2 regions of the Streptomyces sp. NPDC048623 genome follow, and region 1 is predicted to be linked to the other one. Evidence: riboswitches for the same ligand, from Rfam matches in the RefSeq annotation. Region 1 holds a riboswitch; the other holds the start of a gene.

Evidence for each region. Region 1 has a riboswitch for S-adenosylmethionine ahead of AB0C73_RS30320 (aminotransferase class V-fold PLP-dependent enzyme). Riboswitches for the same ligand answer to the same signal wherever they lie in the genome.
Region 2: another riboswitch for S-adenosylmethionine. It lies ahead of thrC (threonine synthase); the one in region 1 lies ahead of AB0C73_RS30320 (aminotransferase class V-fold PLP-dependent enzyme).

The regions. Positions count from the first base shown of each region.
Region 1 covers NZ_JBEZHV010000027.1:22,131-37,450, reverse strand. The annotation lists gene ctaD (cytochrome c oxidase subunit I) at 1-849, shown strand, start outside; gene AB0C73_RS30360 (cytochrome c oxidase subunit 4) at 846-1,244, shown strand; gene AB0C73_RS30355 (Ig-like domain-containing protein) at 1,359-2,615, shown strand; gene AB0C73_RS30350 (hypothetical protein) at 2,774-3,178, opposite strand; gene AB0C73_RS30345 (heme-copper oxidase subunit III) at 3,370-3,990, shown strand; gene AB0C73_RS30340 (c-type cytochrome) at 4,067-4,876, shown strand; gene AB0C73_RS30335 (Rieske 2Fe-2S domain-containing protein) at 4,873-5,925, shown strand; gene AB0C73_RS30330 (cytochrome bc complex cytochrome b subunit) at 5,922-7,547, shown strand; gene trpD (anthranilate phosphoribosyltransferase) at 7,706-8,770, shown strand; SAM riboswitch class IV at 8,858-8,974, shown strand; gene AB0C73_RS30320 (aminotransferase class V-fold PLP-dependent enzyme) at 9,163-10,605, shown strand; gene AB0C73_RS30315 (Lrp/AsnC ligand binding domain-containing protein) at 10,675-10,956, opposite strand; gene AB0C73_RS30310 (rhomboid family intramembrane serine protease) at 10,953-11,687, opposite strand; gene AB0C73_RS30305 (hypothetical protein) at 11,876-12,118, shown strand; gene AB0C73_RS30300 (NYN domain-containing protein) at 12,162-13,526, shown strand; gene AB0C73_RS30295 (NlpC/P60 family protein) at 13,792-14,820, shown strand; gene AB0C73_RS30290 (NlpC/P60 family protein) at 15,005-15,320, shown strand, end outside.
Region 2 covers NZ_JBEZHV010000001.1:125,470-140,789, forward strand. The annotation lists gene nagA (N-acetylglucosamine-6-phosphate deacetylase) at 1-624, opposite strand, end outside; gene AB0C73_RS00645 (ROK family protein) at 624-1,586, opposite strand; gene AB0C73_RS00650 (extracellular solute-binding protein) at 1,836-3,137, shown strand; gene AB0C73_RS00655 (DUF3263 domain-containing protein) at 3,162-3,461, shown strand; gene otsB (trehalose-phosphatase) at 3,786-4,634, shown strand; gene AB0C73_RS00665 (immune inhibitor A domain-containing protein) at 4,702-6,978, opposite strand; gene AB0C73_RS00670 (helix-turn-helix domain-containing protein) at 7,219-7,839, opposite strand; gene AB0C73_RS00675 (NAD(P)/FAD-dependent oxidoreductase) at 8,000-9,175, shown strand; gene AB0C73_RS00680 (calcium-binding protein) at 9,326-10,099, shown strand; gene AB0C73_RS00685 (trehalose-6-phosphate synthase) at 10,096-11,547, opposite strand; gene AB0C73_RS00690 (glucosyl-3-phosphoglycerate synthase) at 11,613-12,566, opposite strand; SAM riboswitch class I at 12,688-12,834, shown strand; gene thrC (threonine synthase) at 12,828-14,141, shown strand; gene AB0C73_RS00700 (MoaD/ThiS family protein) at 14,174-14,452, shown strand; gene AB0C73_RS00705 (cold-shock protein) at 14,874-15,080, shown strand.

The DNA of each region.
Region 1 (15,320 bases):
TACATCGGTCTGGTGGCCGCGACCATCGCGATCGCCGGCCTGTCCGTGACCGTGTGGGCCCACCACATGTACGTCACCGGCGGTGTACTGCTCCCGTTCTTCTCCTTCATGACGATGCTGATCGCCGTACCGACCGGTGTGAAGTTCTTCAACTGGATCGGAACGATGTGGAAGGGCTCGTTGTCCTTCGAGACACCGATGCTCTGGGCCACCGGCTTCCTGGTCACCTTCACCTTCGGTGGTCTGACCGGCGTCATCCTGGCCTCGCCGCCGCTGGACTTCCACGTCTCCGACTCGTACTTCGTGGTCGCGCACTTCCACTACGTCATCTTTGGCACCGTGGTGTTCGCGATGTTCTCCGGCTTCCACTTCTGGTGGCCGAAGTTCACCGGCAAGATGCTGGACGAGCGGCTCGGCAAGATCACCTTCTGGACGCTGTTCGTCGGCTTCCACGGCACCTTCCTGGTGCAGCACTGGCTGGGCGTCGAGGGCATGCCGCGTCGTTACGCGGACTACCTGGAGGCCGACGGCTTCACGCTGCTGAACACGATCTCGACGATCTCCTCCTTCCTGCTCGGCCTGTCGCTCCTGCCGTTCTTCTACAACGTCTGGAAGACCGCCAAGTACGGCAAGAAGATCGAGGTCGACGACCCGTGGGGCTACGGCCGTTCGCTCGAGTGGGCGACGTCCTGCCCGCCGCCGCGGCACAACTTCCTCGCGCTGCCGAAGATTCGTTCCGAATCCCCGGCGTTCGACCTGCACCACCCCGAGATCGCGGCGCTCGACCAGCTCGAGAACAAGCCTCACGAGGTGGCGGCCCTCACCGGTGGCAAGGAGGCCGGCAAGTGAAGATCCAGGGCAAGATGTTCATCTGGCTGAGCGTCTTCGTCCTCGCCATGACGATCGTCTACGGCGTGTGGGCGAAGGAGCCGGCCGGTACGGCGGCGCTCTTCATGACGTTCGGCCTGTGCATCATGGTCGGCTACTACCTGAGCTTCACGGCCAGGCGGGTCGACAAGCTGGCGCAGGACGACAAGGAGGGCGAGGTCGCGGACGAGGCCGGCGAGCAGGGCTTCTTCGCCCCGCACAGCTGGGCTCCGCTCTTCCTGGCCACGGGTGGCGCGCTCGCCTTCGCGGGCATCGCCATCGGCTGGTGGCTGCTGTACTTCTCCGCTCCGGTGATCCTGCTCGGCATCTTCAGCTGGGTCTTCGAGTTCTACCGCGGTGAGAACCAGAACCAGTAGCGGCACCCCGTAACACCCCGAGGGGCCCGGTCACTTCGTTCCGACGAAGCGGCCGGGCCCCTCTTTTGGCACGCTCGGCGCGCCGCGCGCGAGGATTGTTCTTAGCGTGAGGTCATGAACGACACGCCGCGCATTCGGACTGTTCTGAGCTGCACCCTTCTGGCCCTCACCGTCACCGCAGGCGCCACGGCGTGTGCGGGCGACGGGGACCATCCGCTGTCGGCGAGGCCCTACGACGCGGCGGACGAGGTCACCTTCAACACGCCCGGCGACGGGAAGAAGGCCGACCCCGAGAAGCCGCTGGAGATCACCGCCGAGGACGGGGACGCACGGATCACCGACGTCACCGCCACCGACGCCGCGGGACACCACCTGGCGGGCGAACTCACCGCCGACGGACGGAAGTGGCGCTCCACGGCCGCGCTGGCGGCCGGCGCCCGCTACACCGTCCAGGTGGCCACCGAGGACGAGGACGGCGCCCCAGGAGCCCGTACGTTCACGTTCGAGACCGCCCCGGCCAAAGCGGCCCTGACCGCCACGTTCGGCCCGGAGGCGGGCAAGTACGGCGTCGGGCAGCCCATCACCGCCGAACTGAGCCTCCCGGTGAAGGACAGGGCGGCCCGCGCGGTCGTCGAACGGGCCCTCAAGGTCCGCTCCACCCCCGCCGTGGAGGGCGCCTGGTACTGGGTGGACGACAAGAAGCTGCACTTCCGCCCGAAGGACTACTGGCCCACCGGCGCGACCGTCACGGTCACCGGCAACCTGGACGGCGTCAAGGTCGGCGACAAGCTCTACGGCGGCGCGTCCAAGCCGCTGACGCTCACCATCGGCGACCGCATCGAGGCCGTCGCGGACGCCGGCGCGCACCAGATGACGGTGCGGCGCAACGGAGAAGTGATCAACACCATTCCGGTGACCACCGGAAAACCGGGCTTCTCCACCCGTAACGGCATCAAAGTGGTGCTCGGCAAGGAGTACTACGTCCGGATGCGGGGCACCAGCATCGGCATCGCGGAGGGCAGCTCCGACTCGTACGACCTGCCCGTCTACTACGCCACCCGGGTCACCTGGAGCGGCGAGTACGTGCACGCCGCCCCCTGGTCGGTGGGCTCCCAGGGCGTCGCCAACGTCAGCCACGGCTGTGTCGGCATGTCGACCGACAACGCGGCCTGGTTCTACGAGACCGTCCGCCCGGGCGACATCGTCCGCGTCGTCAACAGCGAGGGCGAGATGATGGACTCGTTCGGCAACGGCTTCGGCGACTGGAACCTGTCGTGGGAGAAGTGGCGCAAGGGCAGCGCCCTGGTGTCCGAGGGCGGCGACCCGACCGCCACCGAGGACGCCAAGGCCAGGCTGCGGCCCTCTCTCTAGAGGCTCGGTTCGCCTCCGGGCGCCTCGGCGTGCGCCCCCTGAGGGTGCGCCCCAGGGCCTCGGCGAGCGAGCCGAAGCGCGCCGGCGGGTGTCGAAAGGGAGAACGCGCGCAGGTCCCGAGGAACGAGGGACCGAGCACGATCGACCGTCGACGCACGCTAGAGGCGCGCGGAGGCGAGCCGAGCCCTCAAAAGGTCGGCCAAAGATGCCGCGAACTCGACCGGTTCCACCGGGAGGGTGACCGCGGCGTCCGCGCGGCTCCAGGTGGCCAGCCAGGCGTCCTGCGGGCGGCCGATGAGCAGCAGCACCGGGGGGCACCGGAAGATCTCGTCCTTGATCTGCCGGCACACACCCATGCCGCCGGCCGGGACGGCCTCGCCGTCGAGGACGCACAGGTCGATGCCGCCCTCGTCCAGGGCCGTGAGCACGGCCGGCAGCGTCGCGCACTCCACGAACTCGACCGGGGGAACGTCCGCGGCGGGCCGCCGGCCGGCCGCGAGGCGGACCTGTGCGCGGGTGTTCGCGTCGTCGCTGTAGACCAGGACCGTGGCGCTCGACTGCATCGTTCGTCCTCCGTGAAGGTGGCCTGCCGTTGGCGCGGATGCTACTCCGGTCCACACCCCGTCAACACCCGTTCAACACCTGTTCGAAGGGTGCCGCGGAGGCCCCAGGATGGGCCGTTCGGGCAGGACACGCGGCCCGGACACTCCGAACGGCACCCCCCGGAGTGAGGGCGGGATAAGCGACCGACATAATGTCGGTCGTGGCGACAGTAACGACAGTAGATACCGGGCACGCGCACCCGTCGGTCAATCGACCGAACCTCACCAGCGTCGGAACCATCATCTGGCTGAGTTCCGAGCTGATGTTCTTCGCGGCCCTCTTCGCGATGTACTTCACTCTGCGATCCGTGATGGGCGCCGAGTACTGGACGGAAAAGGCCGACGCCTTGAACCTTCCGTTCTCGGCGACGAACACCACGATCCTGGTGCTCTCCTCCCTCACCTGCCAGCTCGGCGTCTTCGCCGCCGAGCGGGGTGACGTGAAGAAGCTCCGGGCGTGGTTCACTCTCACGTTCGTCATGGGCGCGATCTTCATCGGCGGCCAGGTCTTCGAGTACACCGAGCTGGTGAAGGCGGACGGCCTCTCGCTGTCCTCCGACCCCTACGGCTCCGTGTTCTACCTGACGACGGGCTTCCACGGTCTGCACGTGACAGGCGGTCTCATCGCCTTCCTGCTGGTCCTCGGCCGGACGTACGCCGCCAGGAGGTTCACTCACGAGCAGGCAACCGCCGCCATCGTCGTGTCCTACTACTGGCACTTCGTCGATGTCGTCTGGATCGGCCTCTTCGCCACGATCTACCTGATCAAGTAATCGGGCCCCGCCTCCCGGCGGGCACCGACACATCCAGCAAGCATCGACGCAGAAGATCCTGACACCGGGGTAATCCGTGAAAAAGCTCTCCGCACGACGACGCCATCCGCTGGCGGCGGTCGTCGTCCTACTTCTCGCGCTGGCGGCAACTGGGGGGCTGTACGCCGCGTTCGCACCCGCGGGCACGGCGAAGGCCGATGAAACCGCCCAGTCCCTCGCCATCGAGGAGGGCAAGAAGCTCTACGCCGTCGGCTGTGCCAGCTGCCACGGAACCGGCGGTCAGGGCACCTCTGACGGCCCGTCCCTGGTCGGCGTGGGCTCGGCGGCCGTGGACTTCCAGGTCGGCACCGGCCGGATGCCCGCGCAGCAGCCGGGCGCCCAGGTCCCGAAGAAGAAGGTCGTCTACTCGCAGGCTGAGATCGATCAGCTCGCGGCGTACGTCGCCTCCCTCGGTGCCGGCCCGGTCACGCCGAAGGAAGGCCAGTACAGCCCTGAGGGCGCCAACATCGCCAAGGGTGGCGAACTGTTCCGCTCCAACTGCGCGCAGTGCCACAACTTCACCGGCGAGGGTGGCGCGCTGACCTACGGCAAGTACGCCCCGACCCTTGAGGGCGTGGACCCGAAGCACCTCTACGAGGCCATGCAGACCGGTCCGCAGAACATGCCGTCCTTCCCCGACACCACGATGCCGGAGAAGCAGAAGAAGGACATCATCGCCTACGTCCAGGCCGTGAACAGCGACAAGGCCGACAACCCGGGTGGTCTCAAGCTGGGTGGCCTCGGCCCCGTCAGCGAGGGTCTGTTCGCGTGGGTCTTCGGACTGGGCGCACTCATCGCAGTTGCCGTCTGGGTCGCGGCCCACACCGCTAAGGCCAAGAAGTCATGAGTACCCAAGACATTCCTGAAGAGAACCTGCCGATCGAGCAGGACACCGCGCACGGCGCGGTGAAGGTCGCCGAAGACCCGTTCGCCGACCCGGGCCTCCCGCCCCACAAGCCGCGCATCCAGGACATCGACGAGCGGGCCGCCAAGCGGTCCGAGCGCGCGATCGCCTTCATGTTCGCGCTGTCGATGCTGGCCACGATCGGCTTCATCGCCTCGTACGTGATCTTCCCGGTCGACAAGATCGTGTACATCTGGCCGTTCGGCCGGGTGTCCGCGCTCAACTTCGCCCTGGGTCTCACCCTCGGTGCGGCGCTGTTCTTCATCGGCGCGGGCGCGGTCCACTGGGCCCGCACCCTGATGTCCGACGTCGAGGTGGCCGACGAGCGCCACCCGATCGAGGCCACGCCCGAGGTCAAGGCGAAGGTCATGGCGGACTTCGCGGCCGGCGCCGCCGAGTCCGGCTTCGGCCGCCGCAAGCTGATCCGCAACACGCTGTTCGGCGCGCTGGCCCTGGTGCCGCTCTCCGGCATCGTGCTGCTGCGTGACATGGGTCCGCTGCCCGAGAAGAAGCTCCGCTCCACCCTGTGGGCCAAGGGCAAGCTGCTCATCAACATGAACACCAACGAGCCGCTGCGTCCCGAGGACGTCGCCGTCGGTTCGCTGACGTTCGCGAAGCCCGAGGGCCTGGAAGAGCACGACGAGCACTTCCAGACCGAGATCGCCAAGGCCGCCCTGATGATCGTCCGCATCCAGCCGGAGGACATCAAGGACAAGCGCGAGCTCGAGTGGTCGCACGAGGGCATCGTCGCCTACTCGAAGATCTGCACCCACGTCGGCTGCCCGATCTCGCTGTACGAGCAGCAGACGCACCACGTGCTCTGCCCGTGCCACCAGTCCACCTTCGATCTGTCCGACGGCGCCCGCGTCATCTTCGGCCCGGCCGGCCACGCCCTTCCGCAGCTGCGGATCGGCGTGAACGACAAGGGATTCCTGGAAGCGCACGGCGACTTCGAAGAGCCCGTCGGCCCCGCCTTCTGGGAGCGCGGATGAGCACTGTGACCACTGCTAAGAAGAAGGCCCCCGCCGGTGAGCGGGTCGCCGACTGGGCCGACGGCCGCCTGGGGATCTACACGCTGGCCAAGGCCAACATGCGGAAGATCTTCCCGGACCACTGGTCCTTCATGCTGGGCGAGGTCTGCCTCTACAGCTTCCTCATCATCATCCTGACGGGTGTCTACCTGACGCTGTTCTTCCACCCGTCGATGAACGAGGTGGAGTACGTCGGCAGCTACGTCCCGCTCCAGGGACAGCTGATGTCCGAGGCGTTCAACTCGACCCTGCACATCTCGTTCGAGGTGCGCGGTGGTCTGCTCATCCGGCAGATCCACCACTGGGCGGCGCTGATCTTCCTCGCCGGCATGTTCGTGCACATGATGCGCGTGTTCTTCACCGGCGCGTTCCGCAAGCCGCGTGAGATCAACTGGCTGTTCGGCTTCCTGCTGTTCTTCCTGGGCATGTTCACCGGCTTCACCGGTTACTCGCTCCCGGACGACCTGCTCTCCGGCACCGGTGTGCGCTTCATGCAGGGCGCGATCCTGTCGGTGCCGATCGTCGGCACCTACCTGTCGATGTTCCTGTTCGGCGGTGAGTTCCCCGGCGGCGACTTCGTCGCCCGGTTCTACTCGGCGCACGTGCTGCTGCTCCCGGGCATCATGCTCGGCCTGGTGGTCGCGCACCTCATCCTGGTGTTCGTCCACAAGCACACCCACTTCGAGGGCCCGGGCCGTACGAACAAGAACGTCGTCGGCATGCCGCTGCTGCCGGTGTACATGGCGAAGGCCGGAGGCTTCTTCTTCCTGGTCTTCGGCGTCATCGCGGTCATCGCGGCGCTCGCCTCGATCAACCCGATCTGGGCCATCGGCCCGTACCGCCCGGACCAGGTGTCCACCGGCGCCCAGCCCGACTGGTACATGGGCTTCGCCGAGGGTCTGATCCGTGTCATGCCGGGCTGGGAGATCAACCTGTGGGGCCACACGCTGGTCCTGGGTGTCTTCATCCCGCTGGTGATCTTCCCGCTCGTCCTGGCGGCCATCGCGGTCTACCCGTTCATCGAGTCCTGGCTCACCGGTGACAAGCGCGAGCACCACATCGCGCAGCGCCCGCGCAACGCTCCGACGCGCACCGCCTTCGGTGTCGCCTGGATCACCGCGTACATGATCATGCTCGTCGGTGGTGGCAACGACATCTGGGCGACCCACTTCCACCTGTCGATCAACTCGATCACCTGGTTCGTGCGGATCTTCTTCTTCGCCGGCCCGGTCATCGCGTTCGTCGTCACCAAGCGGATCTGCCTCGGCCTCCAGCGCCGGGACAAGGACAAGGTGCTGCACGGGCGTGAGTCCGGCATCATCAAGCGCCTGCCGCACGGTGAGTACGTCGAGGTCCACACCCCGCTCAGCCAGGGCGAGCGCCACAAGCTCACCGCGCACGAGCAGTACGAGCCGGCCGAGCTGCCGCCGGCCGTGGACGAGAACGGTGTGGAGCGCAAGATCGGCCGCATGGAGAAGCTCCGGGTCAAGCTCAACCGGGGTTACTACGGCGGCGACAGCCAGGTGCTCAAGCCCACCGTCGAGGAGTTCAAGGAGATCGAGAGCGGCCACGGCCACCACTGATCACCACTGACCTCCTGACGTAGGTCGCCACGGTGAGAGCCCCGTCCATTCGATGGACGGGGCTCTTTGCCGTCCCCCGGGCTCGATAGGGTGGGGATCACACCGGTCTGGGGATCACACCGATCCCGTACGAAGCCACGAACACCTCAGGAGCTGTCATGAGCGCTGTGAACCCCGCTGGAGGCGACACCGCGGCGGGTCGCTCCTGGCCCGCGGTCCTGAACGCGCTTCTCGGGCGGGAGAACCTCAGCACCGAGGCCACCGCCTGGGCGATGGACACCATCATGAGCGGTGAGGCCACCGACGCCCAGATCGCCGGCTTCGCGGTCGCCCTGCGCGCCAAGGGCGAGACGGTCGAGGAGCTGACCGGCCTGGTCCAGGCGATGTACGCGCACGCCCGGCTGATCGACGTGCCCGGGCCGAGTGTGGACATCGTCGGGACCGGCGGCGACGGCGCCAAGACGGTCAACATCTCCACCATGTCCGCGATCGTGGTGGCCGGCACCGGCGCCCGGGTGGTGAAGCACGGCAACCGGGCGGCCTCCTCCGCCTCCGGGGCCTCCGACGTCCTGGAGAAGCTCGGCGTCAATCTGGAGCTGACCCCTCAGCGGGTGGCCGAGGTCGCCGAGGAGGCCGGAGTCACCTTCTGCTTCGCGGTGAAGTTCCACCCCGCGCTGCGGCACGTGGCCGCCGCCCGCGGCCAGCTGGGCGTGCGCACCGTCTTCAACTTCCTGGGCCCGCTCACCAATCCGGCCCGGGTCAAGGCCCAGGCGACCGGGGTCGCCGACCCCCGGATGGCCCCCATCATGGCCGGAGTGCTCGCCGAGCGCGGTTCCTCCGCCCTGGTCTTCCGCGGCGACGACGGTCTGGACGAGCTCACCACCACGGCCACCTCCACCGTCTGGGTGGTCCGGAACGGCACCGTGCGCGAGGAGCGCTTCGACCCGCGGGACGTCGGCATCGACCTGGTCCCCGTGGAGGCCCTGCGGGGCGCGGACGCCTCGTACAACGCCGACGTGGCCCGGCGGCTGCTCGCCGGTGAGGCCGGTCCGGTACGGGACGCGGTGCTGCTCAACTCGGCGGCGGCCCTCGTCGCCCTGGAGCCGGGCGAGGGCATCCTCGCGGAGCAGCTGCGGGCCGGTATGGACCGGGCCGCCGAGTCCATCGACTCGGGTGCCGCGCGCCGCACCCTGGACCGGTGGGTCGCCGCCAGCAACGCCTGACGGCTCATGAACGGCGCATGGCGACCCCGTCCCGGATGCCGGGACGGGGTTGCGGTGTCGTGATCGTCTGGCATAGGTTCTGAACCAGGTCATGAGTGACAGCTGCAAGGCCCCGGCCGGCTGTCCGGCAACCCTCCGTCCGTGGCGGGGTGCCCCGGGTGAAGACCAGGCCGTACGAGCAGAAGCCTGCGGCAAGCGCGGATCCCTGTGCGCCACCCTGGGGTCCTTGGTCCTCATAGGGAGCGGTGTCTCGTGAGCAAGCGAATGCGTTAGGGCCCTTCTCGGCCCCTTTCCCACTCCACACCCGTACAGCGGGACAGCCCTTCGCGCGCTGTCGCCGCTCGGGCCCTTTCACGCCTTTTCGCGCCCCTTTTCTGCCGGGAGACACCGCTATGTCCGCATGCCCGAACACCGCCGTCGTCGCCGCCACCCTCACCGCCGCCGCCCCTGCCCAGGAGCCCGCGGAGCCCTGCTGCGCCGCCCCGCTGCCGGTCCTCGGCCGCGACGTCACCGTCCCGCTCGTCACCGGCGGCGAGGTCACCTACGCGGCCCTCGACTACGCCGCCAGCGCCCCGGCCCTCCAGCGCGTCTGGGACGACGTGGCCGCCTACGCCCCGTACTACGGCAGCGTGCACCGCGGCGCCGGCTACCTCTCCCAGCTCTCCACCGACCTCTTCGAGAACAGCCGCGCCACCGTCGCCGAGTTCCTCGACTGCCGCCCCGGCGACCAGGTGGTCTTCACCCGCTCCACCACCGACTCGCTCAACCTGCTCGCCCAGGTGATCCCCGACGGCTGCGAGGTCTTCGTCTTCGAGACCGAGCACCACGCCTCGCTGCTGCCCTGGAGGGACGCCCGGGTCACCTGCCTCGACGCGCCGCGCACGCCGCGGCAGGCCGTCGAGACCCTGGAGCGGGCGCTCGCCGACCGGGAGCCTTCCCCTAGCTCTTCGAGCTGGGGAGGCCCCATCGGCCCCGCGCTGGTCTGTGTGACCGGTGCCTCCAATGTCACCGGCGAGCTGTGGCCGGTGCGCGAACTCGCCGCCGCCGCCCATGCGCACGGCGCGCGGATCGTCCTGGACGCCGCCCAGCTCGCGCCCCACCACCCCGTCTCCGTACGGGACCTGGACGTCGACTGGGTCGCGTTCTCCGGGCACAAGCTGTACGCGCCGTTCGGCTCCGGCGTCCTCGCCGGCCGCGCCGACTGGCTCCAGGACGCCGAGCCCTACCTGGCGGGCGGCGGCGCCTCCCGCTCGGTGGCCCGCCGGGCCGACGGGGGTGTGGACGTGGAGTGGCACACCACCGCGGCCCGGCACGAGGCCGGTTCGCCGAACGTCATCGGCGTCTACTCGATCGCCTCCGCCTGCAAGGCGCTCACCGAGGCCGGCTTCGAGTCCCTCGTCGCCCGCGAGAAGCAGCTGATCGCCACCGTCCGCGCGGGCCTCGCCGAGGTCCCCGAGGTCCGCGTGCTCTCCCTCTTCGGCGACGACTCCGAGCGCGTCGGCGTCATCTCCTTCGTCGTCGAGGGCTGGAACAGCTCCCACTTCGCCGCCGCGCTCTCCGCCGAGTACGGCATCGGCGTCCGCGACGGTCTCTTCTGCGCCCACCCGCTGGTCCGCACCCTGCTCGGCGGCGACCCGCAGGTGGCGGGCGAGTGCGGCGCCCCCGAGGCGAACCCGGGGGAGCGGTCCCTCAACGCCATCCGGGTGAGCTTCGGCGCCGGCACCCCCGACGAGCACATCGAGCGCTTCATCGGCGCGGTCAAGGAGCTGGTGCGCGACGGCGCCCGGTGGAACTACCGCACCGAGGACGGGCGCTGCGTCCCCGTCCGCGGCTGACCGTTCACTCGAACGGGTGCGGCCGGCCTCCCGCGGGGGAGGGCCGGCCGCACCGCCGTGCACGCGTGCTTACGACTCCAGGCCGATGGCGAAGGCCGCGTCCAGGTCGTGCTGCGAGTAGGCGCGGAAGGCGACGTGGGTGTCCGTGGCCTCGACGCCCGGGATCTTGGAGATCTGGCCGGGGATGATGTCGGCCAGGTCGTCGTGGCGTCCCACCCGGACCATCGCGATCAGGTCGTAGGTGCCGGTGACGGAGAAGACCTCGCTGACGGAGTCGATCGCGGCGATCGCCTCGGCGATCTCGGGGATGCGGTCCACGCTGGTCTTGATGAGCACGATCGCGGTGATCACGGCTGGCTTTCTCCCTCGATGGCCGCGGCTGGTGGCTTCACTGTATCCCCACCCCTGTACCGGGCCCACGCGTAGACGAACCCCAGCGCGAAGCCGATCACATGCGCCAGATACGCCACTCCCGGCCCCGCCCCCGCCGAGCGCGCCGCCAGCCACTGGAGCACGAACCAGAAGATCAGCACGATCCAGGCCGGGAAGCGCAGCGGCAGGAAGAAGAGGAACGGGAACAGGCTCGTCACCCGCGCCCGCGGAAAGAGATACAGGAACGCCCCGAGCACCCCCGAGATCGCCCCCGACGCCCCGACCAGCGTCTGCGCGCTGTCGGCGTGCGCCGCCGCGTAACCCGTCAGCGCCAGACAGCCCACGCCCAGATAGAACAGACCGAACGCGGCCGGACCCATCCGCTCCTCGGCCATCGCGCCGAACACGTACAGGAACAGCATGTTCCCGAGCAGATGCAGCCAGCTTCCGTGCACGAACAGCGCGGTCAGCGGGGTGAGCAGGGCGCGCGGATCGGCCCGCACCAGATCGGCCGGGATCACGCCCCAGCGCTGGAAGTACGCGCTCTGCGCCGCGAGCAGGGTGTCACCGGTGCCGTACCCCGGATTGAGCCCCGACACCGGACTCACGGCGAACAGCAGCACGCAGCAGGCGATGATGCCGTACGTCACCGTCGGCCCGTTCCGCGCGCCGCGCCAGGCGCCGAGGGCCGCGCCCCGCCAGTCGATCATGGACAGATCATGGCGTACCGGGGCCCACCTGGACAGAGTGCCTCGCCGTGACACGGGGTACCCGCGAGGCCGTAGGGTGAGAGCCTGCCTTATGAGCGACATTCCCGCTGTTCGACGGCGCACCGCGGGCCCGTGACACCTCGCACAAAGCCTCACACTGAGCCTCGTACGGAAAGAGGACGGCAACGATGACGACGGTTCCCCTGCCGACCGCCGAGACCCGCTGGCGCTGCACACTCTGCGGCAATCTGACCCGCTTCGACGTGACCCGCTCGTCCAAGGTCGTCGAGTACGTCCATCTGGACCTCGCCGGAGAGCCCAAGGTCGAGGAGCGCGAGGTGGTCAGTGAGACCATCGAGTCGGTCCGCTGCCGCTGGTGCAACGCGGTGGACCAGATCGAACTGGTGGACAGGCCGGGCGCCGCTTCCTGAGGAGCGGCCCGGGAGGGCGAGACGAGGGAGTGGGTGACGGACCGTGGAGCAGCCCGCGCACGGTGATCGGCCGGCGGGCTCGGCGGACAGTGCCGCCGAGGCGCTCGACCGGCCGCTGCCCGAGCCCGTACGCCGCAGGGTCGTCGCGCTCGTCGCGGACGCCTTCGGCGGGCTGACCGTCGCCGAACTGCCCGCCCCGCTGCGCCAGTACGCCCGCTTCACCGCCTCCCGGCGCGCCAAGTTCGCCGGGAACGCGATGGCCGCCGCCCTGGAGAGCGACCCGCTGTTCCGGCAGCGGATCGGCGAGCGCTTCAAGGAGGCTCAGCCCGAGCTGGCCGGGGCCGTCGAGTCCGGCGCCCCGCCCGGCGCCGCCGACCCGGTCGACGTGGCCGCGGCCGCCTATGTGCTGCGCCCGGCCGGCTGGGGCAAGCTGGTCGCCGCCGCCGGCGAGGAGGCCGAGCGCGCCGACGCCGAGCGGGCCGACGAGGCCGGCCGGCGCGAGCTCGAACGGCTGCGCGAGGAGGTCGCGGGCGCCAGGGAGCGCGCCAAGACCGAGACCGAGCAGCTGCGCCGCGACCTGGAGAGCGCCCGCAAGGACGCCGAATCGCTTCACCGGAAGCTGCGCAGCGCCCAGAGCGACGTCAAGCGCGGCGAGGCCGCGCTGCGCCGGCTGCAGGCGGAGATGGACACCGCGCGCACCGAGGCCGCCGCCCAGGTGTCGGCCGCCGAGAGCGAGAGCCGGCGGCTCAAGGCCCGGCTCGGCGAGGTCGAGGCCGCCCTGGAGGCGAGCCGCCGGGCCGCCCGCGAGGGACGCTCGGTGGAGGACATGCGGCTGCGGCTGCTCCTGGACACCGTGCTCGACGCCGCCCAGGGGCTGCGCCGTGAACTCGCCCTGCCGCCGGTGTCGATGCACCCGGCGGACACCGTGGACGCGGTGGAGCCGGGACGGATGTCGCCGAAGGACATCGCGGCCCGCGCGCTGTCCGAGACCGACCCGGCGCTCCTGGACCAGCTGCTCGAACTGCCGCAGGCACACCTGGTGGTGGACGGCTACAACGTCACCAAGACCGGCTATCCGACGATGCCGCTGGAGAAGCAGCGGCTGCGGCTGCTCGGCGGTCTGTCCGCGCTCGCGGCCCGTTCGGGTGCCGAGGTCACCTGTGTCTTCGACGGGGCCGAGCTGGCGGCGCCCGTCCTGCTCGCCCCGCCGCGCGGCGTGCGGGTGCTGTTCTCCAAGCCGGGTGTCACGGCGGACGAGTTGATCCGTCAGCTGGTGCGGGCGGAGCCGCCCGGCCGTCCCGTGGTCGTGGTGTCCACCGACCGCGAGGTGGCCGACGGCGTCGCCAAGTCCGGTGCACGGCCGGTCGCGTCCGCCTTGTTGCTGAAGCGGCTTTCGCGCCTGACGTGACGTCTCGTCACGGTCATCCTGAACGTCCCGCATATCCCTTTTGTGGTCCACGCAGGGTCAAGTGGCCATTGCTGCCCGTGTGGTGTCGGGAAACAACTTGTGGGACGGGCGAGATTTTGGCCGCTGGGATTTGAACTGATCACAAGAAGGTCACTAGGGTCAGGGCTCGAACCTTCGCGCGGTTGATCACTCATCCGGGGTGTCAGCGTGGGTACCGCCTGCCTCTGAACGGCCGGGCGGCTCGAGGAAGAAGGAGATCGCCCCCGTGGCGTCCCACCGTCGTCCCAAGCAGCCGAGCCGCACCCGTGTGACCGTGCTCACCGCGACCGCCGCAGCCGCCGTCGCCCTCTCCGCCCAGGCCGGAGCCCAGGCGGCCCCGAAGCCCAAGATCGACGACGTCAAGTCGAAGGTCCACGCGCTCCAGGAAGAGGCCGAGGTCGCCACCGAGCAGGCCAACCTCGCCGACGAGCGCCGCGGGACGCTGCAGAAGGAGATCAGCGCTCTCCAGGACAAGGTCGCCCGCGGCCAGCAGGAGCTCAACACCCTGCGCGGGCAGATCGGTTCGGTCGCCGCCGCGCAGTACCGCTCCGGCGGCATCGACCCGGCGCTCCAGCTCTTCCTCTCCTCCGACCCGGACAGCTACCTCGACAAGGCGTCCGCGATCGACCAGCTCAGCGCCCAGCAGGCCGATGTGCTGGAGTCGATCCAGGCCAAGCAGCGCATCCTCGCCCAGCAGCGCGCCGAGGCGACGACGAAGCTCGCCGACCTCGAGGACGTGCGCAAGACCCTCAACGAGAAGAAGCAGAAGTCCCAGGAGAAGCTCGCCGAGGCGCGCAAGCTCCTCAACACCCTGACCGCCGCCGAGCGCGCCCGGATCCAGGAGGAGGAGCAGCGCGCCAGCCGCGCCGCCGGCGACCGTGTCGACCTCGGCAACGAGGTGCCCGCCTCGCAGCGCGGCTCCGCCGCCCTCAGCGCCGCCGCCACCCGGCTCGGCATGCCGTACGTCTCCGGCGCCGAGGGCCCCAACTCCTTCGACTGCTCGGGCCTGACGCAGTGGGCCTACCGCCAGGCCGGCGTCAGCCTCACCCGCACCACCTACACCCAGCAGAACGACGGCGTGAAGATAGGCCGCAGCCAGCTCAAGCCGGGCGACCTCGTCTTCTTCAACAGCCTGGCGCACGTGGGCCTCTACGCCGGCAACGGCCAGGTCCTGCACGCCCCCCACTCGGGCGCCGTGGTGCGCTACGAGTCGATGAGCACCATCGGCTCCTTCCAGTTCGGCGTCCGCATCTGACGCCACGCGACCTGCCCCCCATCCGGGTGGTTTGTCGGATCCCGGGCTGACGTGACGCCCCGCCGGTGACCTGTGGTCCTGCGGCGGGGCGTCATTTTGTGTGCCCGGCTGCTTCGTTGGAGGCGGAAGCGTCAGCGGCTACTGTCTGCCGCGCCAGTCCGCCGAGCCGAACGGAGCCCGATCCGTGGCGTCCCACCGACGACCCGCCAGGGTCACCGTCCTCACCGCAGCCGCGGCCACCGCGGCCACGGCACTCGGCGCCGTCCCCGCGCACGCCGACCCGGGCGGCGCCACCCCGCAGACCGCCCGGGCCACCCGCGCCACCGTCGACCGGCTCCTCGAAGAGGCCGAGCGGGCCACCGAGGGCTACAACCGGGCCGACGAGAAGGCCGACGCGCTGCGGAAGACGGTCTCCCAGGCCCAGGACTCCCTGGCCCGCGCCCAGGAGCGGATCAACCGCATGCGCGGCGCACTCGCTTCGGTGGCCGGCGCGCAGTACC
Region 2 (15,320 bases), on a different contig from region 1:
GGCGACGGTGGCGCCCGCGTCGATGGCGGCCCGCGTCTGCTCGTACGTGGCGTCGGTGTGGCCGATGGCGGCGATCACGCCGTGCTCGGCGAGCAGCCGTACGGAGTCGAGGCCGCCCGGCAGCTCGGTCGCGAGGGTGACCATGCGGGCCTGGCCGCGCGCGGCGTCGATCAGCTTGCGCACCTCGGCGGGCTCGGGGTCGCGCAGCAGGGTCTCGTCATGGGCGCCCTTGCGGCACGGGGAGATGAACGGGCCCTCGAAGTGGATGCCGGCGATCTCGCCCTGCTCGGCGAGCTCGGAGAGCAGTCCGGCCCGCCGGCCGAGGAAGTCCATGTCGCCGGTGACGAAGGAGGCGACGACGGTGGTCGTGCCGTGCTGCCGGTGGGTGCGGACGCCGGTGAGGATCTCGTCCACGGTGCCGGAGGTGAAGGACGCGCCGCCGCCGCCGTGGTTGTGCATGTCGACGAAGCCGGGCACCAGCCAGTGGCCGGACAGGTCGAGGGTGGGGGCGCCCTCCGCGGCGCTGCCCGCGATGCGGCCGTTCTCGACGATCACCCGTCCGTTCTCGACGGTCCCGGTCGGCAGCACCACACGGGCCCCGGTGAGAACAGTGGAAACGGCCATCAGGCGGATACCTCCGAGTCGGTGGGGCGGTCGAGGGAGCTCTGGTCGGCGAGCAGGTCCCAGGCGAGGAGGCCCGCGCCCAGGCATCCGGCGGTGTCCCCGAGGGCCGCCGGGACGATGGCGGGCAGCTTCTGGAACGTGACGCGCTCCTCCACGGCGGCCCGAAGGGGTGTGAACAACGTTTCCCCTGCTTCGGCGAGACCGCCACCGATGATGAGCGTGCGGGGGTCCAGCAGGGTGAGGGCCGTGACCAGACCGTCGGCGAGCGCGTCGACGGCGTCCTGCCAGACCCGTACGGCGGCCGGATCCCCGGACTCGACGGCCTTGGCGCAGTCGGCGGCGTCGGCGTCGGGGCCGCCGGAGGCCTCGGCCCAGGCGAGGGAGACGGCGGAGGCGGAGGCGTACCGCTCCAGGCAGCCGCGCTGGCCGCAGCCGCACTCCGTACCGCCCGGGCGGACGACGATGTGGCCGATCTCGCCCGCGTAGCCGTGGGCGCCGGCCTCGATGGCACCGCCGATGCCGATGGCGCCGGCGATGCCGGTGCCGAGCGGCACGAAGAGGAAGCGGTCGGCGCCGTTGCCCGCGCCGATCCGGCCCTCGGCGAGGCCGCCGGTGCGCACGTCGTGGCCGAGGGCCACGGGGATGCCGCCGAGGCGTTCGCTGAGCAGGGCGCGCAGGGGGACGTCGCGCCAGCCGAGGTTGGCGGCGTAGACGGCGATGCCGTTCGCGGCGTCGACGATGCCGGGGACGGCGACGCCGGCGGCCGCGGCGGGCTCGCCGTACCGCTCCTGGCCGAGGGCGCGCAGCTCCTCGGCGAACCCGAGGATCGTCTCGACGACGGCCTCGGGCCCGCGCTCGCGGCCGGTGGCGCGCCGGACCTCGTGGAGCAGGGTGCCGTCCGCCCCGACGAGGGCGGCCTTCATGCCGGTGCCGCCCACATCGAGGGCGATGACGTGTCTCACGGGGACAGTGTCGCGTGTCAGCCCCCGAAAGGTCTAGTCCACTGTGATGGATTGTTGCGGACGGATACAAAAGCGGGTGGGGCCTGGCCAGGTCGTGCGCGGGGGTGCGCCGCACCGCACGGCGATGCGGCGGCGGTGTGCGGCAATGCGGCGGCACCGCGCGGCAATGCGTTGCCGAAGCGATATGCGAGTGGTGTAGACCTCCGGTGAAGGTGCGGGGGAAACTTGCGGCCGAACATTGCCTCGACGATGAGCAAAAGGTGGGTTACGGCTGTGCAGCGGCGACGATTCCTGGGACTGGCCGCGGCGGCCACGGCACTCGGACTGACCGCCGGCCTCTCCGGCTGCGGCACCCTCGGCGGCGACGGCGGCGGTGACGTCACCCTGAAGCTGGTGGCGGCCGACTACGACCTGTCGGGCGGCGACTCCACCAAGAAGTACTGGGAGGGCCTGGTCACCGCCTTCGAGGCGAAGAACCCGGGCGTGAAGGTCCAGGTGCAGATCGAGTCCTGGAACGACGTCGACCGCAAGGTCGCCGAGCTGGTCAAGGCGGGCGAGGCGCCCGACATCGCCCAGATCGGCGCGTACGCCGACTACGCGGCCGCCGAGCAGCTCTACGCCGCCGACGAGCTGCTCTCGATCCCCGTACAGGCCAACTTCCTGGCGCCGCTCGTCGACGCCGGCGAGTACAAGCGCACCCAGTACGGCCTGCCCTTCGTCGCCTCCACGCGGCTGATGTTCTACAACGAGGACCTCTTCGAGGAGGCGGGCGTCGACAAGGCCCCGACCACCTGGGCCGAGCTCGCCGCGGCCGCGAAGAAGCTGGACAAGAAGGGCGTCACGTACCCCTTCGCGCTGCCGCTCGGGCCCGAGGAGGCCCAGGCCGAGACCATGATGTGGCTGCTCAGCGGCGGCGGTGGCTACATCGACGGCGCCGGCCACTACGACCTGGACTCCGAGGCCAACCTCGACACCTTCGAGTGGCTGCGTGACAACCTCGTCGCCAAGGGCCTCACCGGCCCCACCGCCCCCGGCGAGCTCAACCGCAAGGAGGCCTTCGCGGCCTTCGCGCGCGGCGAGGTCGGCATGCTCAACGGGCACCCCTCGCTCATGCAGGAGGCCGCCAAGAAGGGCGTCAAGGTCGGCAAGGTGCCGCTGCCCGGCGTCGACGGCAAGGCCAGGGCCACCATGGGCGTCGCCGACTGGATCATGGGCTTCAGGCAGAACGGGCACCGCAAGGAGATCGGCGCCTTCCTGGACTTCGTCTTCGACGACAAGAACGTCCTGAAGTTCGCGGGCGACAACGACCTGCTGCCCGCCACCGTCACCGCCTCCGCGGCCATGCAGGCCGACCCGGAGTCGGCCGAGCTGCGCGAGTTCCTGGAGGCGCTGCCCGAGTCCCAGCTGCCGCCGGTCGGCAAGACGTCCTGGGCGCAGGTCAGCAGCAACGTGAAGAAGGACATCGGCAAGGCGGTGGAACCCGGCGCCAAGTCCTCGGACGTACTGGCGCGCCTGGCCCGGCAGGCGGCGGCGGCCGAGTCCTCCGAATAGACCGCACCGCATAAATTGGTCTGTATGACCAGCGAAACAGGGGAGCCGTCCGCGGTGCCGGAGGCGGCGGGTGCGGGTGCGGGTGCCGGTGCGGCCGCGGCCGCGCTCAGCGAACGCGAGCGGGCCGTCCTCGCCGTGGAACGGCGCTCCTGGCCCGGCCCCGGCGCCAAGGAGCGGGCCGTACGCGAACAGCTCGGCCTGTCCGCCACCCGCTACTACCAGCTGCTCAACGCCCTGCTCGACGACCCGCGGGCCCTGGCCCACGACCCGGTCACGGTCAACCGCCTCCGCCGGGTCCGCGACGAACGGCGCACCCGCCGCTGACGGCCCCGCGGGGCGGTTCGCTGTCCGTACGCCGACCTGCGCGCTGCCTGCACGCCGCCCGCGCCGCCGGGCGGGTCGGCAGCCGGGTCGGCGTGCCGCTGTGCGTACGCCGACTACGCGGCCGCCTGCCCGGCTTTGCGTACGCGGACCCGCGCGCTGCCTGCACGCCGCCCGCGCCGCCCGCTCGGCCGCCTGCTTGGCCGCCCGCTCGGCTGTGTGCCCGCTCGCCCGGCCTGCTGCCCGTGCCGCTCACGGGACGGGCGCCCGCCCAGCCTGCTGCCCGTGCCGCTGACGGGACGGCCCGGCATCGGTAGGGTCGTACGCATGGTCAGCAGCCTTCCGCACCCGACCACAGCCGCCGGCCGCGACGGACTCGCCGCGCTTCTCGCGCGGCCCGAGAAGGCCGTCGTGGCCCTGGACTTCGACGGGACGCTCGCCGAGATCGTCCCCGACCCCGAGCAGGCCCGCGCCCACCCCGGCGCCGTGCCCGCCCTCGCCGCCCTCGCCCCGCATCTGGCGGCCGTCGTCGTGGTCACCGGCCGGCCCGCCGGAGTGGCCGTACGGTACGGGGGCTTCGCCGGCGTCCCGGGCCTTGAGCACCTGGTCGTCCTCGGGCATTACGGCGCCGAGCGCTGGGACGCCGTCTCCGGCACCGTCCAGGCCTCCGCCCCACACCCGGGCGTCGCCTCGGTCCGTGCCGAGCTGCCCGGCTTCCTCGACCGGATCGGCGCCTGGCCCGGCGTCTGGATCGAGGAGAAGGGCCGCGCGGTCGCCGTCCACACCCGCCGGGCCGAGGACCCGCAGGGCGCCTTCGAGGCCCTGAAGGGCCCCCTCGGCGACCTCGCCACCCACCACGGCCTGGTCCTGGAACCGGGCCGCCTGGTCCTGGAGCTGCGCCCGCCGGGCATGGACAAGGGCGTGGCCCTCGCCGACTACCTGCGCGAGACCGGCGCCGGAGCCGTCCTGTACGCGGGTGACGACCTGGGCGACCTCGCGGCCTACGCGGCCGTCGAGAAACTGCGCTCCGACGGCACCCCCGGCCTCCTCGTCTGCTCCGCCGCCGAATCCTCCGCGGTCCCCGACCTCGCCGCCCGCGCCGACCTCACGGTGGCGGGCCCGGCGGCGGTGGTGGACCTGCTTGCGGCGCTCGCGGAGGCGATGAAGGGACGCTGACGGGATGACGAAGGGCCCCGGACCGCACTGCGGTCCGGGGCCCTTCATCCTGTCGGCCTACGCGGCCTTACGGGTTCACCACGCTGATCGTCAGGTCGTCGCCCGCGTCACCGGTGATCGTGACCTTCGTGCCGTGGCCCGCGACCTTCACGCTGGCCTGGGGGGCCGTCGCGTCGTAGTAGGCGTTCGGGTCGGTGTCCTCGAAGACCGGCAGGCCGGGGACGGACGGGGCGCAGGCCGCCTTCGTCACGACCGACTGCTGCTTGCCCTTGCCGGCCAGGACCTCCTTGTGGAGGCAGGTCGCGTCCGTCGGCTCCAGGCCGAAGGTGGCGTCGAAGGGCTGACGGCGGTTGCTGGGCGCGGTGCCGTCGTCCCAGCGGAACGGCGTCGGACGGGCGTCGACCACCATCGCCGAGCCGCCGCCCGGGTGGGTGCTGACGTTGTTGTCGTCGAAGGAGCGGTCCACGTACCAGACCAGCATGCCGTTCTGGAACGTGAAGAACTCGACCCAGTCGGGGGCGGTGATGCCCTTGCTGAACTGGTACGGGCCCTCGGCGAGGAGCGCGTCGGCGCCGACGTACTCGCGGTTCTCCACCAGGTAGTAGCGCGGCGCGGTGGCCGTCTCGGTGCCGGTGGAGATCTTCCAGCGGTCCTGCGCGGTCCAGCCGTTGGTGCCCTGCTCGACGTCGTCGGTCGCGAGCGTGGTGCCGCCGGAGCCGAAGGTGATGTCGTCGAGGAACGCGCCGGCGAAGTGCACGCCGCCGTCCGTCTGGTAGCGGAAGCGGAACAGCGAGGGCAGGCCCGCGGAGTCGTACGAGAAGCGCAGCGTCGTCCACTTGCCGGCGGAGGAGCCGGAGACCCCGGCGCCCGCGCGCTGCCAGTTCGCGCCGCCGTCGAGGGAGTACTCGGCGAAGAGGTAGTCGTAGTCCGCCTCGATCTCGTACCAGGCGCTCGCCTTGACCGTGACCCGCGAGCTGGCGGGGACGGAGCGGGTGAGGGACTGGTTGAGTCCGTCGGCCGAGCCGGTCCACCAGGCGTGCGAGCCGGAGGCCGGCGTCGTGTAGGTGGTGCTGCTCGCCTTGTCGGGGAGCGCGATGCGGACGGCCTGCGCCTTGCCGGCGACCTGGAGGGCGGCGGGGCTCAGGGTGTACGAGCCGGTGGCGCCGAGCGGCGCGTCGGCGTAGTCCAGCCAGCCGAGGAACAGCTTCTCCTCGGCGCCCATGAGACCCGGGTGGGTGCCGATGCCCTCGTTGGCGGCGGCGCCGTGGCCGAGCCAGGAGCCGGAGCTCATCAGGGTCCAGAAGGCGGTGGAGTTCTCGCCGCCGTTGGTGTCGTAGAAGTCCGGCAGGCCGAGGTCGTGGCCGAACTCGTGGCAGAAGACGCCGAGTCCGCCGTTCTCGGGCTCGGTGGTGTAGTCGCCGAGCCAGTACTTCGACTGGCCGATGCGGGCGCCGCCCGCCTTGTTCTGGGTGCCGGAGACGTCGGGGCCGGTGAGGCCGTAGTCGTCGCCGTTGACGTACCAGCGGTGCGACCAGATGGCGTCCTCGCCCTGCGCGCCGCCGCCCGCGTCCTCGCCCATGCCGGCGTGCACGGCCTGGAAGTGGTCGATGTAGCCGTCGGCCTCGTCGAAGTTGCCGTCGTGGTCCCAGTCGTTGCGGTCCCAGACGTCGAACTGCGCGAGGTACGCGTCGATCTCGGCGGGCGTCTTGCCGGCCGCGAGCTGCGCGTTCCACCAGGCGTCGCCGGAGTCCTGGATGAAGGCCCAGGAGCCGCCGGTGTCCTCGACCGAGTTGTCGCCGTAGTAGGAGGCGTTGTTGGGGACCTTGACCCAGTCCTCGACGGTGTTGGCGACGGAGTAGCGGCCGCTCGACAGCTTCTCGTAGAACGTCTTCATCGACTCGCCGGAGCCGTTGAAGTGGTTCTCGTAGTAGGCCTTGGAGAAGTCCGCGGTCCAGGCGTTGGAGTTGTCGGTGCTGCGGTCCGGCTGCGGAATCTGGTTGTGCAGCGGGCCGGGGGCCGTGCCGAGCTTGCCGGAGCTCAGGTCGCCGAACTCGGAGAGGATCGTGAAGATCTTCTCCTGCCGGGTCGCCGTCGTGGTCTCGGTCTCGGCGAACTTGCCGGGCGCGACCTCGACGACGCCGCGGGCGTTCGCCTTCGCCTTGCCCTTGGCGACCAGGTCGATCGCCTGCTTGCGCAGCTCGCTGCGCTGCTTGCTGAGCGGCCCGGGCCGGTCGTCCGACCGCGGCGCGGTGGTGGCGCTCTGGCTGCCGTCCGGGGCTTCCTGCGCCACGGCGGGGGTGAGTCCCGCGGCGAGGAGTGCGGTGAGCGCCGACCCGAGGGTCATGCCCACAACCATCTTTTTCTTCAAGGCTGCGCGATCCCTTCGCTCGCATGCGGGGTGCCGCATGGTTCGCGTGGTTCCGTAGGAGACTTACGGATCGCCTGGGGGAACGATCGGCGCGAGTCTGGCACGGAAGGACGCGCAGGAGGAGGGGGGAGATCCCGAGGAATTCCCTCTCCGTACATAGGGGTGGGGTAGGGGAGGGGCAGGGTCCGGTTGGGCCGGGCCGGTTCGGGCCGGGCGTCAGCCCGTCCGGCCGGGGGCGGGACTCCCGGCCGCCGGGGCCGGGTCCGCCAACGGCGTGTCCTTCCAGCCGTGTTCCAGCAGGGCGAACAGCTCGCGGAGCGCCCGGGCCGGGTCGTCGCCCGTCCGGCGGGCCAGGTCCGGGGCCTCCAGGGCGAAGCGGGCGAGGCCGGTGACGGCGAGGTCGTCCGCGGCCAGGCCGGTGGCCTCGGCGAGCGCGGCGGCCAGCGCCTGTTCGTGGCGTGACCACATGCGCCGGGCGTAGTCCCGCAGCGCCGGCGTCGACTCGACCAGGACGTGGGTCGGGTCGTCGGTCCGTACGGCGGTACGGGTGTCCACCAGGTGGTCGCGCAGGGCGTGCAGGACCGACCGGCCGGGGGCCCGGTCGCGTACCGCCGCGACCAGCGCGCTCTCCAGGTCCTCGTCCAGGTCGAAGACGAGGGCCTCCTTGCCGGGGAAGTGCTTGAAGAGCGTGCTCAGCGAGACGTCGGCGGCCTCCGCCACCTCGCGGACGCCGACGGCGTCGTAGCCGCGCTCGGTGAACAGCCGGACGGCGGCGTCGGTCAGTGCCTGCCGCGTCTGGGCCTTCTTGCGCTCGCGGCGCCCGGTGGTCTCAGCCATGGCGGCATCGTACCCCTGCCTGGCGGATCCGATAGTCAAGGCGATCAGCTCCAAAATCGAATCGGTTGTACTTTTGGAGCGGCTGTGATTCCGTGAAGAGGGCGACGGCATCTCGCCGACGCCCCTTCCCGCCCATCCGTCGAACGGAGCGTGCTTCCCCATGTCCCTCACCACCCGTCCTCGTCCGCGCGTCGCGATCGTCGGCGCGGGCCCCGGCGGTCTCGTCTGCGCCCGCGTCCTCCAGCGGCACGGCGTGCCGGTCACCGTCTTCGAACGGGACGGCGGCCCCGACTCCCGTGCGCAGGGCGGCACCCTCGACATCCACGAGGAGACCGGCCAGGCGGCCCTGCGCGCCGCCGGACTCCTCGACGGCTTCCTCGCGCTGGCCCGGCCCGAGGGCCAGGAGTGGCGCCTGTACGACCGGCACGCCACGCTCGTACGGCACGACCGGGCCCCGGAGGGCGACCTGAGCAGGCCCGAGATCGACCGCGGACGGCTGCGCGCCCTGCTGCTCGACTCCCTCGCTCCGGGCACGGTCCGCTGGGGCCGGGCGGCGCGGTCCGTCACGCCGCTGCCCGACGGCACCGCGCGGCTGCACCACGAGGACGGCACCGCCGAGGAGTTCGACCTGGTGGTCGGCGCCGACGGAGCCTGGTCACGGGTGCGGCCCGCGCTCTCCGGCGCCCGGCCGGCGTACTCCGGCGTGACGATGGTCGAGGTCCGCTTCGAGGACGTCGACCGCCGCCACCCCGGCATCGCCCGCCTGGTCGGCGACGGCACCATGTCGGCCAAGGCCGGCCGCGACAGCCTGGTGCTGCAGCGCAACAGCGACGGACACGTCCGCGGCTACGTCGTCTTCCGCGGGCCCGAGGACTGGCACGCCGGCCTCGACCTCGCCGACACCGGCTCCGTACGCACCCGGCTCCTCGCCCGCTACGAGGGCTGGGACGAGAGCCTGCTCGCCCTCCTGCGCGACAACGACGGCGACTTCGTGAACCGCCCCGTGCACGTCCTGCCCCTCCCGCACACCTGGCCGCGCGTCCCCGGCGTCACCCTGCTCGGCGACGCCGCCCACGTGATGCCGCCCGTCGGCACCGGCGCCAACCTCGCCCTGCTCGACGGCGCCGACCTCGCCCGCGCCGTACTCGACCACCCCACCGTCGAAGCGGCCCTCGACGCCTACGAGAACGTCATGCTCCCCCGCGCCCACACCCACGCCCAGACCGCCGCCCACATGCTCGCCGACCTCATCCCCGACCCCGACACCGACGCCCCCCTCTTCCCGGACGCGGTCTGGCCGACGGACGCCGCGCGGCCTGAGTCTGCGCGCCGGTGACCCCGCCCGGGGCGTGATCACCGGGCGGTGGCGGTCAAGCGGCGGGCGCCCCGACCAGCCTCGGCGAGCGCCGCCCCGTACACTCCTCCCACCTTCGAGATCCTGCCGGGGGGCCGGATCTCCTCCGTACTCGTCCCAGGGGGGGACCTCATGCGCCTGCGCGCGCTCTTCCGTGCCGGCCTCGCGACCACCGCGGCCGTCGGCAGCCTGGCCACCGCCGCGGTCGTCGCGCCGACCGCCCAGGCCGCCACCGGCAATCTGCAGATCACCAAGGTGGTCGTCAACGGAGGGCAGGACATCGTTCTCGGTACGGCGGTGAAGAGCGTGACGGTCACCGCCACCATCAGCGAGGACTCCGGGCTGAAGGCGGTCTGGATGCACCTGGAGCAGCGGAGTGGCGACAACCTGCGCTTCGACGTCCACGGTCTCGCCACCTGCTCCGGCACGGGCACGGTGAAGACCTGCTCCCGCACCTTCACCTTCGACCCGCGCTCCGACGTGATCTACAACTCGCTCGCGGGGCGGAACGGCTGGTGGGCCTACGTCCAGGTGGAGGCCCAGGACGGGGACTACGCGAGCGGCGACTTCCCGTCCGTCGGCCTGCGTCGGCAGACGGCCCTGACGATGGACGCGGGCCCCGAGCCGGTGCGCAAGGGCACCACCCTCACCGCCTCCGGCAGGCTCACCGCGGCCAACTGGGACACCAACACCTGGACCGCTCTCTCCGGACAGTCCGTCCAGCTCCAGTACTGCACGTATCCGTGCACCGGGTACACCACGGTGAGGACCGTGACGACGAACTCGACCGGCTACCTGAAGGCCTCGCTCACGGCGTCCGCCGACGGCTACTGGCGCTGGTACTACCCGGCCACCACCTGGGCGCAGCCCCGCATCTCGAACGCCGACTTCGTCGACGTCCGCTAGGACTGCTCCCGCAGGGCCTCCAGTTGGTTCAGGAACCAGCGTTGGGGTGGGAGGGCGGTGGCCGCGGTGGCGAGGCGCTTTGTGCGGTCGGTGCGTTCGGTCGGGGGCATCGACAGGGCGTCGTGGAGGGCCTCGGCGGTTTCTGTGATGTCGAAGGGGTTCACCGTCAGGGCGTCCCCGCGGAGTTCCTCGTGGGCGCCGGCCTCGCGGGAGAGGACGAGCGCGCAGCCGGCCTCGGAGACCACCGGGATCTCCTTGGCGACCAGGTTCATGCCGTCGCGGACCGGGTTGACCAGGGCCACGTCGGCGAGGCGGTACGCGGCGAGGGAGCGGGTGAAGTCGTCCTCGACGGAGACCAGGACCGGCTGCCAGTCGGGGGTGCCGAACTCGGCGTTGATCTCCTCGGTGAGGGCGACGACGGAGGCCGTGTACGCGCGGTAGGACTCCAGGTCCTGGCGCGAGGGGTAGGCGGAGGCCAGGTGGACGACCCGGCCGCGCCACTCGGGGTGGGTGGTGAGCAGTTCGCGGTAGGCGAGGAGGCCGCGCAGGATGTTCTTCGACAGCTCGGTGCGGTCGACCCGGACGATGGTCTTCCGGTCTCCGACCTCGGCACGGAGTGAGGCCAGGCGGGCGTCCACCTCGGGGCGGTGGGCCAGGGCGAGCAGGTCGTCGCCGTCCACGCCCAGCGGGTACGCACGCACCCGGGTGCGCCGTCTGCTCCGGCCCGGGCCGTCCCACCGGCCGTGCTCCACTCCGCGCCAGGGGTCCCCGCTGGGCCACACGCCCTCCGCGTACCCCTGGGGGCTGTCGATGCGGGCGCCCTGGATGAACGCGGACGCCCATCCCCAGGTGTGGAAACCCAGCTCGTCCGCGCCGAGCATCCCCCACAGCAGCTCCTGGAGGATGTCCTCCGGCAGCATGCGCAGGTAGGCCGGCGCCGCCCACGGCGTGTGCGTGAAGTGCCCGATCCGCAGGTCCGGGCGCAGCTCGCGGAGCATCCCGGGGACCAGCGCCAGGTGGTAGTCCTGCACGAGCACCGCCGCGCCCTCGTCGGCGGCGTCCGCGAGCGCCTCGGCGAAGGCGCGGTTGTAGGCGCGGTACGACTCCCAGCGGCGGCGGAAGGCCGCGTCGAAGACCGGCTCGCGCGGCACGTCGTACAGATGGTGGTGCAGGAACCACAGCACCGAGTTCGCGATGCCGTTGTACGCGTCCGCGTACACCTCCGGCGCGATGTCCAGCATCCGGACACCCGGCTCGGCGACCCCGCGCCGCACCGCCTCCCGGTCACCCTCCCCGAGCGCCGCGCACACCCACACGCTGTCCTCGGACGACACCGCGCTCAGGCCCGAGACCAGGCCGCCGCCGCCCCGCCGGGCGTTCAGCGATCCGTCGTCCCGCACGGTGTACGAGACCGGGCCGCGGTTGGATGCGACGAGCACAGAAGCCATACGGCGAACCTAGCCCGTCCCGTAAACGCTCAAACGTACGTATTTGAGACCGTGACGCCGAGGTTTCAGGCCACGCGTCGGCGCTCCGCGTACTCCGCGATCTCCGTCATCGGCGGCCGCTCCTCCGTGTCCACCTCGTACGTACGCGGGGTGAAGCCCGGCTCCCCGTCCTCGCCCCGCTCGAACTGCGTCAGCCGCGGCCGTACGAGATGCCCGCGCGACAGGCGCAGCTGCGCCGTCCGGTAGATCGCCGCCGCCATCCGGCCCAGCGCCCGCCCGTCCTGGTGCCGGTGCTTCCTGACCCCCACGTCCACCTGCGCGAGCGCGTCCAGGCCCACCGTGTGCAGCGCGTCGACGAGCAGGCCCAGCTCCACTCCGTAACCGACCGGGAACGGCAGCCGTTCGAGCAGCGAGCGCCGCGCCGCGTACTCGCCGCCCAGCGGCTGCACGAAACCCGCCAGCTGCGGCCAGTGCAGATTGAGCAGCGGCCGCGCCACCAGCTCCGTCACCCGGCCCCCCTGACCAGGGGCATCGCCCAGCGGGCGGTCGTACATCGCCTTCACGAACTGCACCTCGGGGTCCGTCAGGAGCGGGCCCACGATGCCGGTCACGAAGTCCGCCGAGAAGTCCTTCAGGTCCGCGTCCACGAAGCAGACGATGTCCCCCTCGGTCACCATCAGTGACCGCCACAGCACCTCGCCCTTGCCGGGCACCGCCGGTATCCGCGGCAGGATCGCGTCCCGCGCCACCACCCGCGCGCCGGCCGCCGCGGCCACCTCCGCCGTACGGTCCGTGGAACCCGAGTCGACGACGACGAGCTCGTCCACCAGCGGCACCGCGTCCGTCATCAGCTCGCGGCGGATCACGGAGACGATCGCGCCGACCGTCGCCTCCTCGTTCAGTGCCGGCAGCACGACGCTGACGGTCGTCCCCCGCTTGGCCGCGAGGACCCGCTCCAGCGGACGGTCGGCCACCGACCAGGACCGCCGGGCCAGCCAGCGCTCCACTTCTTCCAGCAACGTGATCTCCATCTCGCGGATCGGACGACCGGTTCCACCCTCGAAGGCTTCGGTTACAGTCTTGAACAACGCGGATGTCCGATGCATGTCGGGGTGCCGCCCGCGTTTCACAACCGAATACCGCTCATCCAGAGGGGCAGAGGGATACGGCCCGTTGAAGCCCCGGCAACCCTCCAGTCGGTCACTACTCGTCCTCCAGCGAGGTCCCCCGACTAGGGAAGGTGCCAAATCCGTCTCATGGCGACGTTCGCCATGAGGAAGATGAGGAGAAAGGGCCTCGCCTCCATGGCTGTTCAGACCGTCGTATCCGCGACCACCTCCGTCGACCTCGGTCCCGCGTCCGCGCTCTCCTGTCGCGAATGCGGTGAGACCTTCCCGCTCGGCCCGATCTTCGCCTGCGAGCTCTGTTTCGGCCCGCTCGAAGTCGCCTACGACCTGCCCACCGGCGACCCCGAGGCGCTGCGCAAGCGCATCGAGGCCGGTCCCGCGAACATCTGGCGCTACGCCCCGCTGCTGCCCGTCCCCGCCGACGTCGCCGACAAGCCCAACCTGAACCCCGGCTGGACCAAGCTCGTCCAGGCCGACAACCTGGCCCGCGAGCTCGGCGTCGAGCCCGGCAAGCTCTTCGTCAAGGACGACTCCGGCAACCCGACCCACTCCTTCAAGGACCGGGTCGTCGCCCAGGCCATCGAGGCCGCCCGCGCCTTCGGCTTCACCACCCTCTCCTGCTCCTCCACCGGCAACCTGGCCGGCGCCGTCGGCGCCGCCGCCGCCCGCGCCGGCTTCCGCTCCTGCGTGTTCATCCCGCACGACCTGGAGCAGGGCAAGGTCGTCATGGCCGCCGTCTACGGCGGCGACCTCGTCGCCATCGAGGGCAACTACGACGACGTCAACCGCTTCTGCTCGGAGCTCATCGGCGACCCGCTCGGCGAGGGCTGGGGCTTCGTCAACGTCAACCTGCGCCCGTACTACGGCGAGGGCTCCAAGACCCTCGCGTACGAGATCTGCGAGCAGCTCGGCTGGCGGCTGCCCGACCAGCTGGTCATCCCGATCGCCTCCGGCTCCCAGTTCACGAAGATCGACAAGGGTCTGCAGGAGCTCATCAAGCTCGGCCTGGTCGAGGACAAGCCGTACAAGCTCTTCGGCGCCCAGGCCGAGGGCTGCTCCCCGGTCTCCGTCGCCTACAAGGCCGGCCACGACGTCGTACGGCCCCAGAAGCCCAACACCATCGCCAAGTCGCTGGCCATCGGCAACCCGGCCGACGGCCCGTACGTCCTCGACATCGCCCGCCGGACGGGCGGCGCGGTCGAGGACGTGAACGACGAGCAGGTCGTCGAGGCCATCAGGCTGCTCGCGCAGACCGAGGGCATCTTCGCCGAGACCGCGGGCGGCGTGACCGTCGGCGTCACGAAGAAGTTGGTCGAGGCGGGGCTCATCGACCCCACGCTGACGACGGTGGTCCTCAACACCGGCGACGGCCTCAAGACCCTGGACGCCGTGGCCGAAGGCTCGCAGGCGACCGCCACCATCCGCCCGAGCCTGGACGCGTTCCGCGACGCGGGCCTGGCCCACTGAGACCCGCCCGAACGCTGAGAGGTTACGAAGACATGGCCGTGAACGTCCGCATCCCCACCATCCTCCGCACCTACACCGGCGGCCGGGCCGAGGTCCCCGCCGAGGGCGGCACCCTCGCCGAGGTCATCGCCGACCTGGAGAAGAACCACACCGGCATCGCCGCCCGCGTCCTCGACGACCAGGGCAAGCTGCGCCGCTTCGTCAACGTGTACGTCAACGACGACGACGTGCGCTTCGAGCAGGGCCTGGAGACGGCCACGCCGGACGGCGCCGGCGTCTCGATCATCCCGGCCGTCGCCGGCGGCTGCTGAGCCGAGACGGGACTTACCGGCGGTACCCGTCGGGATTACCGATCAGTACTGAATTGCCCCTTCCGCGGGAAGAAGCGGAAGGGGCAATTCTGCAGGGTTGAGCGCGGTAGAGTTGGGGAAGTCCCCTCCGCTGCTGTTGCCAGGTGCATATGAGAATGCGCCCCGACCCGACAAGAAGCAGCCAAAGTGCCCGCGCCATCTGCCCCATGTGCGCCTTTTGCCGGGCCCGACTTGCCCCGTAATTCGGCCAGTTCTCCCTGATTCCCCATTCCGTCGTGCCCAGAATTCTCGTCCGATTGACCTGTTGCAGAGGGCAGTTGGGCAGATACATTCAGCCGCGGTCGACGCGTTCCGGCGCAGGGTCTGACCCGGGTCCGCGAAGTGCGGATCCGCGCAAGGGCCAGTAATAGGGGAGTTAGGCATGGCTCAGGGCACCGTCAAGTGGTTCAACGCGGAGAAGGGCTACGGCTTCATCGCGGTCGACGGTGGTGCGGATGTTTTCGTCCACTACAGCGCGATCCAGATGGACGGCTACCGCACCCTCGAAGAAGGTCAGCGGGTCGAGTTCGAGATCTCGCAGGGCCAGAAGGGCCCGCAGGCGGACATGGTCAAGCTCGCCACCGCCTGAGCGCGGCGCGATCGGCCACCGACGCACTTCCGTCGAGGGGCCCGCATCCTGACCGGGATGCGGGCCCCTCGCGCGTTCCTGCGGGCGGGCGCCCCTCGGGTGCCCGTGCGCGTCCACAGGACGGGCGGATCCTCCGTAGTCGCTTGCACTCACATAGGCCGAGTGCTAATCATTGGCGTTAGCACTCTCACGCTGAGAGTGCTACGAGGATCGGGCAGACGAGGTCGCCGGCCGCGTGGG